Regions from separate parts of the Lutispora sp. QWL-02 genome, predicted to be linked through region 1. Evidence: riboswitches for the same ligand, from Rfam matches in the RefSeq annotation. Region 1 holds a riboswitch; the other holds the start of a gene.

The links. Region 1 has a riboswitch for cyclic di-GMP ahead of AC4HCY_RS17500 (HD-GYP domain-containing protein). Riboswitches for the same ligand answer to the same signal wherever they lie in the genome.
Region 2: linked by a shared signal. The riboswitch ahead of AC4HCY_RS15095 (glycerol kinase) and the one ahead of AC4HCY_RS17500 (HD-GYP domain-containing protein) in region 1 are both predicted to bind cyclic di-GMP.

Annotation. Positions count from the first base shown of each region.
Region 1 covers NZ_CM177762.1:3,675,633-3,682,633, forward strand. The annotation lists gene AC4HCY_RS17475 (AraC family transcriptional regulator) at 1-370, opposite strand, end outside; gene AC4HCY_RS17480 (helix-turn-helix domain-containing protein) at 645-2,147, opposite strand; gene AC4HCY_RS17485 (hypothetical protein) at 2,307-3,035, opposite strand; gene AC4HCY_RS17490 (SPL family radical SAM protein) at 3,092-3,982, opposite strand; gene AC4HCY_RS17495 (hypothetical protein) at 4,310-4,450, opposite strand; gene AC4HCY_RS17500 (HD-GYP domain-containing protein) at 4,594-5,172, opposite strand; cyclic di-GMP riboswitch class I at 5,284-5,368, opposite strand; gene AC4HCY_RS17505 (hypothetical protein) at 5,720-6,109, shown strand; gene AC4HCY_RS17510 (hypothetical protein) at 6,150-6,656, opposite strand; gene AC4HCY_RS17515 (GNAT family N-acetyltransferase) at 6,748-7,001, opposite strand, start outside.
Region 2 covers NZ_CM177762.1:3,179,783-3,186,783, reverse strand. The annotation lists gene AC4HCY_RS15115 (tyrosine-protein phosphatase) at 1-682, shown strand, start outside; gene AC4HCY_RS15110 (hypothetical protein) at 711-1,013, opposite strand; gene AC4HCY_RS15105 (amidase domain-containing protein) at 1,136-1,663, opposite strand; gene AC4HCY_RS15100 (cysteine desulfurase-like protein) at 1,812-3,068, shown strand; cyclic di-GMP riboswitch class I at 3,246-3,331, shown strand; partial or broken gene AC4HCY_RS15095 (glycerol kinase) at 3,571-3,769, shown strand; gene AC4HCY_RS15090 (AAA family ATPase) at 3,821-5,302, opposite strand; gene AC4HCY_RS15085 (hypothetical protein) at 5,302-5,844, opposite strand; gene AC4HCY_RS15080 (DUF378 domain-containing protein) at 6,005-6,199, shown strand; gene AC4HCY_RS15075 (aspartate aminotransferase family protein) at 6,228-7,001, opposite strand, start outside.

The DNA of each region.
Region 1 (7,001 bases):
CTTTTATTCTGAGTTCAAAGGCAAGGCAAGGATAGGATTTCAGCTTAATATTTTGTTGTCTTGCAGCTATGGGTGTAATGCCATGCATTTTTTTAAAGGCAACGCAAAAAGCATCTGATGACTCATACCCGTACTTAACTGCGATATCAATTACTTTACAATCTGTAGACTGCAATTCAAAAGCTGCCTTTGTCAGTCTCCTTCTTCGTATATATTCTGAAAGCGTAATACCTGTCATCAAGGAAAATGTCCTTTGAAATGATCCGACAGGGCACACAACAATCTTTCCTATTGCTTCATTACTTATTTCGTCATCCAGATGCTCTTCTATATAACTGATCACTTCATTAAGCCGTTCAATCCATTCCATCAATAGCCTTCCTTCCAAATTAATTATAGAGTGTATAGATTCATCGTTCCCGTTATTTATCGAACCAAAAAAGACGGTGATCCGGCTTCTCCTCGTCCATCAAGAATGCATTAACTAATACCATTATATGGTTATCAAATCTTGAAAGCAAGACCTTCAATTAATCTGTTGTGCTGGCTGATAAAAGAGCCGCAAATGGGACTGTTATGCACAGCCCCATCATTAAGATGTTTTCTTCTCATCTCCATTTACATTAAAATCATCGCTTTATATATTACATCTTGGCGATGATAGTTTTTAACGCATCACTCGCTTTTGCTTCATGCAGCTGTGCTTCTTTTATCAAAGAAACGATTTGAGTTCTGGTTTCCTTATCAGCAAGTTTTCGAGCAGCTTCTTCACCACAATCACCTTTTATCAGAGCTTGCATTTTGGTAATGCAGTCGGCTGCAGCCCTGAAGTATTCTGCACACTTCTTGCATTCCTTTGAGATTCCGGGGTTTTCCTCCCCAAGCTGGTCTATATATTCAGCAGCATAGAAGCGGCCTTCACCAACCATAACTGTAGCATCAACAAAACACATATTTCTCTCTATGAGCAAGGATAATTGTGTGCTTTTAGAAAAGTTTCCATCATCAGACATTGCATCTGCCCATGCAGAATATGCTTTTTGTCCTCCTAAGTATGAACAGTATTTACCGTTGTATACATCAATTGTTTCAGCAGTAAGCAGATAAAGAGCATTTTCAAGCAGTTCTTTTACCGGTACCATCGCACCGGCTTCCTCTCCTATTGACATAATCGCCTCAGTATTTTCCCACCAATTGCTGCATATAAAATAACCCGACTCATCAAAGGTAAGACCTTTTGCAAATTCCATATTGTCCTGAAATAAGCTCCAGCCTAATAGGGCTTCTCCGTTGTCTTTATAGCCCGTAACAATGCTTGCCTCTGGTGGGCCGACAACACCGAGTGCAATTATCGGCCGTCCTCCGTCTATTTCTGATTTAATAAGGCTTATAAAGTCGTCCTTTGAGCTGGTACCCTTTTCTAAAATTTTAAACTTTCGTCCTACTGCCTTAAATGAGAGTATAAAAGGCATTACGGGATTTTCGTAAATGTTTCGTATGTCTACAGCGGCTAAATCCCAGCCGCTTTCCTTCCATCTTAAGCGGAAAGATGCACCGGAAGCCGCCATAATATACGAGTAATGGACATTTTGCCCCATATAATTCAAAACAGCCTGCAAACACATAGGAAATGGAGTGCATTGCCAGTCGCCATCATAATTGCGCCCATAATACACTTTAGGCACACCATAAAGAATGCAGCTGTTTTGTGTTTTTAAAGTTTTATTCACAATATCAACCTCCGATAAAATTGGGAGGGCAAGCTTTGAATTATCAAGATTTAAAATAGCAGGAGCATATATGCCTGTACAAATACACTTTCTTCCGCATATAAAACTTGAATTTTTAAATTCCGACGGTCTTATGCCTATTTGACGCTTGAAAGCTCGAGTAAATGTGTCATAACTGTCAAAGCCATATTCAGAAGCTATCTCTGTCAGGCTTTTTTTAGTTGATGCGATTTCGAATGCACAGTTTGCAATCTTTCGAGCCACGATGTAATGGGATAAAGTGATATTGGTTTTTTTCTTGAATATTTCTCTGATGTGACGATAAGAAAAATTCAAGGTTTTCTCAAGTTCCGCAAATTCAAGCTTTTGCTTTATTCGCTCTTCGATGAAAGCAATAATTGCACAGGTTTCGATCATGTAATCCAAAATTTTACCTCCCCCTCTAATCTTTTCTTCCGGAAGTGATTATATTATAATTCAAAAAGAACGTCATTGCTCGACGTTTCTGACGTTCTTTTTAGATGCAAAACTAAATAAATATCCTAAAAACATAACCCTATACAGCGACCTCCACTCCTAAACAGGCAAAACTGATATAATATAACCGCCGGCAATTAAGCTTATAAGGTTTGCTATAAAAGCATAAATCAAGATATAGCTTTTTTTATGCTCCTTAATGAAAATGGGAAGCGCAATCATCTCGGCAGTGAATACAAAAAACTCTCCTATGATCAAGGCGAAGATCAAGTAGCTAGGCATCAGCGAGCCTCCGCTATTCAGCCAGATATTCAACACGCCCTGAGTAACAAGGTTCACAGCAAGAAATACAAGCCAGCTTCTCTTTTTCCTGAACCTGAAGAGCATGAAGATCACGCCTTCAAGCAAAAGCGTGAGCAATAACCGGATTGAGACCAGGAGCACTGAGCGAAGCGGATATTTCCCAGGTGTAAGCTCTTGAGTGGATAAATTCAAGGTGAACACATTATTATAGCGCTGCAAGGGTCCGCTGATCGTAAATTCAAAGCTCTCCCCGTTTGTGGCGGCTTTGAACGTATACTTTCCGTCAGCCTGCATATCTCGCGAATAAAAGGCGTAATATCCTTCCCATGCAACCCGTCGGACTACCGCTTCCGATTGTTTTTCATTGGATACCAATGCAATTGAAAGATCATCCGGCGGATTGATGACGAGTATTACCAATGACGGCGGTTCCGCAGAGTTTGCCATAGCTGGTGCAGACAGGATTGACATCATCAGCATACCTAATACCATAATCAGCAGCAAGCATTTACCAGTCTTGTTCATATTAGAATCCCCCTCTAACTTCACAGCATTTTTTAACACAGATAACTTTATTCAACCTATTCCCCCAGCTTATCCAGTCCCGGCAACATCAATTGCTCATACTCATTTTTATCCTCAAATTTGTGAAGATAGCTGAAGCATTCATTAATGTCACACAATATACCATGGGATCTGCATATTCTTTTCACCATGCTCATCAGCTTGCCGTTGTTAGGGCTGCTTACTTGATATGCATAGCCGTACTTTTCAATATATCTGCCTTTCATCCCGGGAAAATGCTCATCCAACTTCTTATAGAAGTATTCCCGGTTCCCCTCTCTTAGGGTCAATCCTATGCCAAAGCAGATGATGCCATGTACTTTCGCCTCTATACAGTAATCCAAAATCCCCAGGATATTTTCCTCCGTATCATTGATAAACGGTAAAACAGGACTCAACCAGACTACCGTAGGGATTCCGTTATCGCGCATTATCTTCAACGCTTCAAACCGTTCTCTTGTGGTGCTCACATTGGGTTCGATGACCTTATTCAAAGCTTCATCATAAGTAGTAAGGGTCATCTGTACTACACACTTTGACTTTTCATTAATTTTTTTGAACAGTTCCAGGTCTCTTAGAATTCTTGCGGACTTGGTCTGTATAGCCAGTCCGAATCCATAGTGATGAATAAGCTCAATGCATTTTCTGGTGTTGCCCAATTTTTCCTCCAGATGAATATATGGATCGCTCATTGCCCCGGTGCCGATTATGCATTTTTTCCTTTTTCTGCGCAAAGCATCCTCTAAAAGTTCTGCCGCATTTATCTTAACTTCTATATCTTCAAAATCATGATGCATCTGATAACACTTGCTCCTCGAATCACAATAAATGCATCCATGAGTACAGCCGCGGTATATATTCATTCCGTTTTGAGCTGATAGGATACCCTTTACTTCTGTTTCATGCATAATGCTCTCCTCTTTGTTCAATCACTTTTTATCACATAATAAGCTTACATATCCTCATATACCGGTTCTCCTTCAATAAAGGCAGAGACGAGTCCAAGCTTTTCAAAATAAGTACACATCTTTTGACATGCAAATTTTTCAGTGGAATAATGTGTTCCTCCTAGAATATTAATGCGGCTTTTCCGCTCAAGCTCATGAACTTCTGAGTAATCTTCATTGTTGGCTGAAATGCCTGTAATAAGAACATCAGCTAAAGTCTTGCTTGTTGAATATTCGCTGAAGTTATCCAACGGCACATGTAAATTATATATAGATACTCTATTCTCTCTAAGCTTTGCTAATGATTCTTTCTTTGAAATTAGGAGAAAGATACTCTTCTAATTCGCCCATGTATTTCGCCCAGTTATCTCTCATGTTTTCCGAGATAAAATCCCGTTCCAATCGATGGTATAGATCAGCAGACTTCATAAAAACCCCTCCATTACACTTGATTATAAATTATATGTTCTTGCTATTATTATACCAGTTACGATTGTCATAACCTATATGCTTAATACCGATAAAGTAAAAACAGGTGATTTTTCTCACCTGCCTGATAATTTATTAAATTCCTACCTATCGATTATTGAATCCAAGTTGTCAATAAATGCTTTAAATAATTCCCGGTCGAATTGCCCTTTTGAATTCTGCATAATATTTAATGCCTTTTCTATTGAATATGCCTTTCTATAAGGTCTGTCGGAAGTCAATGCGTCAAATACGTCACATATGCTTATAAGCCTTGCTACTTTAGGGATCTGCCCCGCCTCCAAATGCCAGGGATAACCCTTTCCATCCCAGCGCTCATGATGAAAGAATGCTGCAAACTTCATTTCCTTGGGCATATGAGTTCGCTTTAATATGTTATAACCAAACTGAGAATGCTTCATCATGCTGCTAAATTCTTCAGGCTTAAGCTCACTTTTTTTATTCAGTATACTGGAGTCAACTTTTATTTTACCAATATCATGGAACAAGCCGGAATAATAGATCGTATTAATATTAACTTCATCACCCAGCAGCTCAGTAAATTTTTTTGAATATTGAGCTACATTCATCGAATGCTTGTAGGTATTGGAATCAAATTTCAGCAGCTTCAGCAGATCATCAATGTTGCTCTCAAACAGATCAAAATCATTATCATTGGACACAACGAATTCACCTCAAAATTATACTTCATTTTTCTTATATAGTATCTATATAAAATCCTAAAATTATAAAAGCCATGGCGCTATAATGGCCATGGCTTAAAAAAACTCTATCTTGGCGGCCCGACTGTCATAGTGTTTCCACCTTAGACTCGTAGCTTTGCGCCCCTACCTTTCGATAAGTTTGCCATTATCATATAGCATAACAGTAATACTAAAATAATATTTAATTGCATTTGCTGTAAATCCTGCTGTGTTTATAGCTGTGAATTGATATTATTGCGAAAAGGAATTGTTTATTCAAACAACATTACCATTATATTTCCAATTACCTTTTATGTCAATAACTGTTTGTTTTTGTACGCTGTTGTCATATATTGAAATAGGTATGAAAAAGAGCAGCAAGCTTAGCTTTCTGCTCATGTAAGCCACTATAAAGTTTTAGAAAGAGATAACTGTATTTTTATTTACTGAATGGTATAAACTTTAAATATTTTTCATATTTTTTATTAGCATGTTTGCGCATGAATCAGATTTTGGAGGTGTGATTATGTTTAAAAAAATTTCAAAAAAACTCCTGATCATTCTACTTGTATTATGTGTGCTTATTTCCAATACATATGCCAACATACCAGGACAAGACCCAAATGAATGCAGCTCTTGTGAACAGCAAGCTGACAGATATACAGGAAGCTGTGCCGGTGGTCCTGACATACCAGTAGAATCATGTATTTACTATGATTATCCTCATCATCACTTTAGAATGTACGGCGCATCTTGGTTGGAATGCCGTCATTGCGGAAACAGAGAGACAAGTGCAAAAATAACAACATATGGTCCTGTACTATGCCGAATAGAACATAGTGAAGACTACTATCCTCATTTGGGTGCGAATGCCGCCATAGGTAAAAAGTATCCGGTCAGCTACTTCCGTAAATAGTTCTAAAATAGTTATAGCCCCTAAAATTTATTTGATATTTTTAGGGGCTTGCTAATATTTTTCTAATTCTTTTTTCTACATACACCGGTGAGCCTGGTTTAGTTCCGCCAAATTCGCGCAAATGGAAAGGCTCTACCATATAAACGGCGTCTTGTATTAGACCAGTTTCCGACACGCATTCAATTCGGGCCACATTCACCTTATTCATGGAAATTAAAGCCATGGAACTGCCGTAATTGAAGGCCCTAATACCATTGGAAATGCCGCTGGTACCCCCGCCTGAGCGGAAAAAATATCCGAATGAGAATCCTTTTCTGTTCAAATAAATGGAGTAAGTAAAATCATTTAAATGCTTATCATAAAACAGCAATGCACCAAGATCGTCCGTCACAGATTTGGATACCTGCCAGCTATCATCTATTTTTTGAGATTTACGAGCATCGCCCTCAAGCCCGTCTCTGTTTACTCCGACGATGGAGAATCTGAAGCAGGCAGAAATTCCAAGCAGCAATAAAAATACAGCAAAAATAACATAAACTTTTTTCATATCCTCACCTCGAAAAATATAAATCATCCTTATCCGCATAAAACACTAATTTAGAGCAATGCTCTGTAAGGTCTGATCCCTATACAAGAATTTATAATGTTATCGAAGCAACAACCTCCTGAGATTTGACTTCAAAGCCTAAACCCTTGGCCAGACTGATTGAAGCAGTATTTTCAGCATCAACCCAGTATATAGGAAGAATGCTATTATTGACACACCATTTCACTGCTTCGGTCACGACTTCTTTTCCAAATCCTTTATTCCTATAAGCCGAATCAGTCCATACAGCAATATTCCCTCCGCCAAAATCTATATCAGAAATTTTGCATGCGGATACGACTTTCT
Region 2 (7,001 bases), 500 kb from region 1:
TGAGAGCAACGGAACAAAGGTTATCGTTGCTACACCCCACTATATAGAAAGTGAAGGGTATAAAAGCTATCTATATAACTTGGAAATATTAAACAACTTAAAAAATAGATTATTAAACGGACAAATAAAAATTGAAATCTTACTTGGAAATGAGGTGTTTATTACACCTAATACTATTGAACTGCTAGAAAATAATGAGATAGCCACAATAAACAGAACAAAGTATATATTGATAGAGCTACCTGTGGTTGATATACCCGGTTATATTTATCAAGTAATATTTTCCCTAAGATTAAAGGGGATTTACCCAATATTTGCACATCCAGAGCGAAATTTAAAGATAATCAAAAATCCTAATATTCTATATGATTTTATTAAAAGAGGAGCTTTAGTCCAGCTAAATCTCTCAAGTTTAGAGAAAGGGAGCAAGGATAGCATCGGTAAAACAGCAGGTATTCTATTAGAAAATAGTATGGTACATTTTATTGCTTCAGATGCTCACTCTAGCAGTAAATACAACTTATCATTAATACATGCCTTTAAAATTGCAGGCAGGTATACCAGTAAGAAAAATCTGGAGAAATTTCTTTATGATAATCCTTTGAAGGTAATTAATGATGAAGAACTAACTATTGATGAACCTGTTAAATATAACAAAAAGACTTTGCTTTTTTATCATTGATCCTTTATTCCATATAAATCATCAACCCTTATCCTAAAAATTCCGGATCAATCGTATGATCAGAGCGGATAGCCTTTTGGAGTATTGTAAATGAAACCCCTTTGGTGCCCTCATTGAAATGGCATGGGAACCTGTTTTGGCATTGCAGGCATTCTAAATATTCCTCAGAACCTATTTGCTTTCTATTATCAAACAAAAAAGGCAGAAACGCATCCTCACTTTCGCTGCCGGGAGCATCGGCATCAATACTATAGGAGTAGACGTAAGAAGCTTGGAATTTTGCAGCAAATTTATTGCCCTTGCATATGGGGCATATTATGTTATCAGTCATCAGTTATTACCTCTTTCAGTAAAGATTAACCATTATTATTATCCCTACTGAACGATTAAATATTCTTAATAATGCTGTCCGCTTTCAAAGAGGACAGCATTATTATTTAAAACAGGATAAGATCATACCCTTATTTTTAAATAGTGATATCTTTTAGCTTCCCATGATCTGATGTAGGGTATATTCAATGCTTCATAGGTATGTTGAGATATGAGTGTGTCGATGGGTGAATAACCTGTTACTATAGTTGAGTGAAATATAACTCCATTATCATCTTCAAAAAAAATTAAATCCCCCAGCTCAAGCATGGCTGCGCTGCCTACTTCAAGACCTTTTGCAGCATCGATATTGGAGTTATTATTCACTTTTAGGGTCCAGTATAACGAGTGAGCGACGGCCCAAGGCACCGACCACCTATCATCATTAGTATCATAGGTACCTGACTTATTATACCACCAGGCGTATTCTGTAGTATATGTCATAGGTGCACCGCCAGCCAGCAGGCACTGAGAGATAAAATTCGTGCAGTCCCCGCCCAAGGTTTCATAAATTTGAAAATACTTAAAGCCTGGGTTTGGGGATAAGGCAAAAGTTTTCGCATAATTTACCGCACGTGCTCGATTATACCTATTTTGTCTGTCTAAACCCATAGCTACCTCCTTATAGTTATTCATATTACTATTTTATGAATGGGATTGGGATATGTTCGTTAACTGGGTGTCCTTTTTCTATAGCTTTTAGGTGAGATAAATTGTATAATAAAGCTGAATATTCAAATAAAATTTAGGGGGATTTGCGATGAAATACGATGTTGAAGCTATGAGAAAACAATTTCCTGCTATGGAAAGAAAGATAAACGGATACCCTGCCGCATATTTGGATGGGCCAGGAGGCACACAGGTACCCCAAAGGGTCATCGACAAGGTAGTAGATTATCTCACATGGCATAATTGCAATATTCACGGAGTTTTTGCCACCAGCGTTGAGACAGATAATATGCTTTTGGAAACCAGAAAAGCTTTTGCAGATTTTATTGGATGTTCTTGGGATGAGGTTTCCTTTGGTGCCAATTCTACAACAATAAATTTCAACCTTGCTTCTGCTATAGCCAGAGATCTTAAGCCCGGGGATGAAGTGATTATTACTGATATAGATCATGAGTGCAATAGAGGACCCTGGGAGATGCAGGAGGAAAGGGGTATAATAATACATAATGTCAAGGTGGATCTGGAAAAGTGTATAATTGATATGAACGACTTTAAAAGCAAGCTCAATGATAAAACCAAGGTTGCAGCGTTCAACTATGCTTCAAACGGAGTAGGGACTATCAGCGATGTGAAGACAATGGTTTCAATGGCTCATGAAGTAGGAGCACTTACTATTGTGGATGCAGTACACTATGCTCTTCACGGCCCTATAGATGTTAAAGACTTGGATACGGATTTCCTTTTCTGTTCTGCATATAAGTTCTTCGGTCCGCATATTGGGGTACTATATTCCAAAAAGGAGAAATTAGAAGGGCTAAGGACTATAAAAGTTAAAGAACAGGATGATTTTGCACCTTATAAATTTGAGACCGGGACATTAAATCACGAAGGAATAGCAGGAGCTGCAGAAGCTATAGAGTTTATTGCTTCTATAGGCGAGACCTACGGAAGTGAATTTGAAAAAGAGTTAAAAGGCTTCATAGGCAGAAGAAGAAATGTGGTCGCCGGTATGTTGGCTCTGGAAGCTTATGAACAGCCGATAACAGAGCATTTTATAGATGGATTGGAAAGAATACCGGGAGTTAGAATTTATGGTCCTCCAAAGGGATATCCAAGAACTTCGACAGTATCCTTTACCATGAAAAACAAATCTCCGAGAGAAGTAGCCGAATATCTTTCAGACAGAGGCATATTTGTGTGGGATGGAGATTTTTATGCTTCAAAACTGGTCAGGGTTTTAGGCTTGAGAGAGAGCGGCGGGCTGGTGCGTGTAGGGCTTGCTCCATACAATACGATGGAAGAGATAGATAGAACGCTGAATGCTATCAGAGAATTAGCGGAGAAATAAAATTCCGATGCAGCTTGTTTTAGTGCTAGATCTGGATAAATATACTGATAGCCTTATAAATAATAGCCTATAATACCTGCAAATTATATAAAAAAACAGGGTCTTTAGTGCTAAATAAATGTATATTTAGACATATGTCCACGAGTTGAATACAGGAATATAATTCAATTAAACAAAACTTGATAAAGGCAAACCCATCGAAAGGTGGCGACGCAAAGCTATAGGGGCTACAGTGAAGATTACTAAGCCAGCCAGTTGCCGTGCTAAATAATGTGGATGCGTTATTTATAAAGTCGCTATCTTATGATTGGCGGCTTTATTTAGTTCAATATGCATATAATCAAGCGTTGCTGTCGGCATTATGAAAGGCATTTTTCGCCATAACGGGGAAGGGGTGAGAAGTATTGGGAATAGTTATTGCAGCATCATTTTTTATTTTTGTTGCTTTATTCTTTATATCTACTTATCTTATAGTAAACAGTAAAGAGATTGTATAGATTCAAGAATGATAGAGACAACTGCGTTGGGTGCCTCATATTTGGCGGGTCTCGGTTCAGGTCTTTGGAACAGCAAGGATGAAATACAAAAGGAATGGACTTCTTGATAGGATATTCATACCATGCATGAGTAATGAGCTGAGAAATGAAAAATATATAGGATGGGAAAAGGCTGTGGAGAGATCTATGGAATGGTGCAAATAAGCAAAAATATTGTCATCCTCAGGCTTATAGCCTATAGAATGACAATATTTTTTATGCGGCTTCTTTTTTGATCAAAGCTCTTAGCTCATCACCGGACAGAGTTTCTTTATCCAATAACTCGCTGGATACATCCTTCAATATTTGTATGTTTTCATTCAATAGAGAAAGGGTGCTTTTTTCTACCTCTCCCAATATGGATGAAATAGCATTGTGAAGTTTTTCCTTTGGCAAATCTTCGGCCGATATTATGCCTAATTCAGACATGCCTCCATATACTATATGGCGGGCAAGGTCCGATGCATTCTGAAAATCGCTTGACGCTCCTGTGCTTCTGGAGCTCAACAGAACCTCTTCGGCCAGAGCTCCGGCTAAGGATACTGCGATGCGGCCATTAAGGTAATCACAGGTATAAAGAAACATATCGTCTTCCTGTGTATTGCGCACATAACCAAGAGCATTGCTCCTTGATGCAACATTCACACTGGCTACGGAATGCGGGAATAAAAGCTCTCCTATCAGAGCATGGCCTGATTCATGTATTGCAATTCTAAGCTTCTCATCGACACTGGGAAGCCTGTCAAGCTTTTCTCCCATCATAACCTTTTCAATAGCATTTTTAAAATGCACGGAAGATATTTCTTTTGATTCATCTCGCATTGCCAATATGGCCGCTTCATTGGCTACGCTTTCCAGCTGGGCTCCGGAGAACCCGAAGGTATCCCTTGCTATAGCCTCTATTTCGACTTCTGCGGATAAAGGCTTATTCCTTGTATGGAGCTTTAAAATATGAGCCCTTCCCTTTTTATCGGGCAAATCAACCTTTACAATGCGGTCAAATCTTCCGGGGCGCAGGAGCGCCGAATCCAGCATATCCGACCTATTAGTCGCTCCAATCACAAGGACTTTTACCTCATCGTCAGAAGAAATTCCGTCCATTTGGACCAAAAGCTCGTTGAGTGTCTGATCGTGTTCCTGGTGGCTGTGGTTTTGTCCTCTTTTTCCGCCCAGCACCTCGATTTCATCAATGAAGATTACGGCACTGTGCCTGTTCATCCTTTTTGCAGCTTGTTTGGCCTGGGTGAATAGCTGACGAACCCTTTTGGCGCCTACACCTACATACATTTCTACAAATTCAGAGCCGCTGGCTGATAAAAATATGGAATTGGTGTATTGAGCTGCAGCTTTTGCCAATAGAGTTTTTCCTGTTCCAGGGGGCCCGTTCAATAATATACCCTTTAATGGGCGAATACCTAAGGCTTTTAGCTTGTCATTGCTTTTTATGAATTCAAGGGCTTCCCGCAGCTCATTTTTAGCTATCTCTTGTCCTCCTATATCGTTGAAAGAAATGGAGCTATCCTTTCTTCCTTCGCCAACAGAAGAGCTTTTTACTTTTAATAGCTTGCTGTCAGTGATAAAATATATTGCTCCTGCAAAACCTATAAGAAAAATTAAAGGCAATATATCAAACCCAAGCAAACTTAAAAATACAATTATTGCTGCAACTGCACCAATAATATGTTCCTTATAATTCATTATTTTAAATCACCTGCTTTCTGTGTTTGTCTTGGTATAAGCTTGTACAAAGATTTATCGTTTTTAGTTATATGCAGGTATATATATTTACTATCGATGTTTATTTTAGATTCGCCGCCAATAGATTTTGCTATAGCATCACTCTTTTCTACAAGACTTGGGAAGCTGCCGTCTATTAAAGCTTTTTCAATATAAATGCTTATATCCGAATAAAGCTTTTCTAATTCATCGCTGCCTGTATCCTTGATGTTTATCTTATATGCTTTACCTTTTAATGCTTGTATAGCTTTTTCATTGATCTCTGCATATGTCTTTTGAAAATTGGAAATATTATTTAAAGATATATTAATGATTATTGGCTCATATATTTTTGATGGTTTTTCTAAAACAACGTTTTGAACTCCATTTATACTTTTAAGTCCGCTATTCAAAGGCATAGCTACTGAATAATTTTGCCATAGAAAACGTGCTCCATATAAAACGAGCAAGGTAGCAATAAATGCTAATGTGCCCTTAATTATTTTTGTGGCCTTTATGTTCATAATCCACCTCCATGTTTACATAATATTATAACACGGTTTTTAATTATGGACTAATGACAAATATTTGAATTGATTGTATAAAGATAATAGGTATTGGAAAAAATTATCATACATAAGTATATATAAGAAATATTTATGTTAGGAAAGGGAGGTGAATGGTATGGATAGGCTTTCACTAATATTGGTAATTATAGGAGCTTTGAATTGGCTTTTGGTTGGTTTATTTCAATTTGATCTGGTAGCCGCTCTTTTTGGAGGGCAAAACGCTGTGCTTAGCCGTATTATCTATACATTGGTCGGATTAGCAGGTCTATGGTCAATAAGCTTATTGTTCAGAGACCGTCAAAAGGCTTAAAAAGAAGAACCTCCGAATTTCGGAGGTTCTATTTATCTATAACTCGGCAAAGTATTTCAAGACCTTTAACCAGTTCTTCTTCATTTATTACAAGCGGAGGCAGCAGTCTAATTACATCAGGTCCGGCAGTGAGTACCAATAACCCATTAGATAAGGCTTCTTTTTGAACCTTTGCAGCGTCTCCTTGAATCTGTATGCCTATCATAAGTCCTTTTCCTCGGACCTCCAGTATAGTATTGCAATTGTTTTTTAAGAATTCTTTTATGATATCTCCCTTGGTTATTACGCTATCCATAAATGCTTTATTGCATATCTTATCCAAAACAGCCAGAGCCGCTGCTGAAGCCACAGGGTTGGCGCCGAAGGTGGAGCCATGATCTCCCGGCTTGAATACCTTGCCTAATTTTTCATTGCATAGCACCGCTCCCATGGGAAGGCCGGAAGCAAGGCCCTTTGCAACGGTCACAATATCCGGTTTTGCATCAAAGTGGTTGTAGCCGAACAATAAGCCTGTTCTTCCTATGCCGCACTGGATCTCATCGAATATGACCGCTATATCATTTTCCTTGCATTTTGCGACAACCTTCTTGACATAATCTGCTTCAAGAGGTATTACGCCCCCTTCTCCCTGGATGGCCTCCATCATTACAGCGCATATGCTGGAATCCAAGTTATTTATGAAATCATCATAGTCATTGGCTTTCACATGCTTGAACCCGTCCGTAAACGGAAAGAAGTAGTCATGATATTTTTCCTGACCGGTTGCTGACAACGTGGTCACAGTCCTTCCGTGAAAGGACTG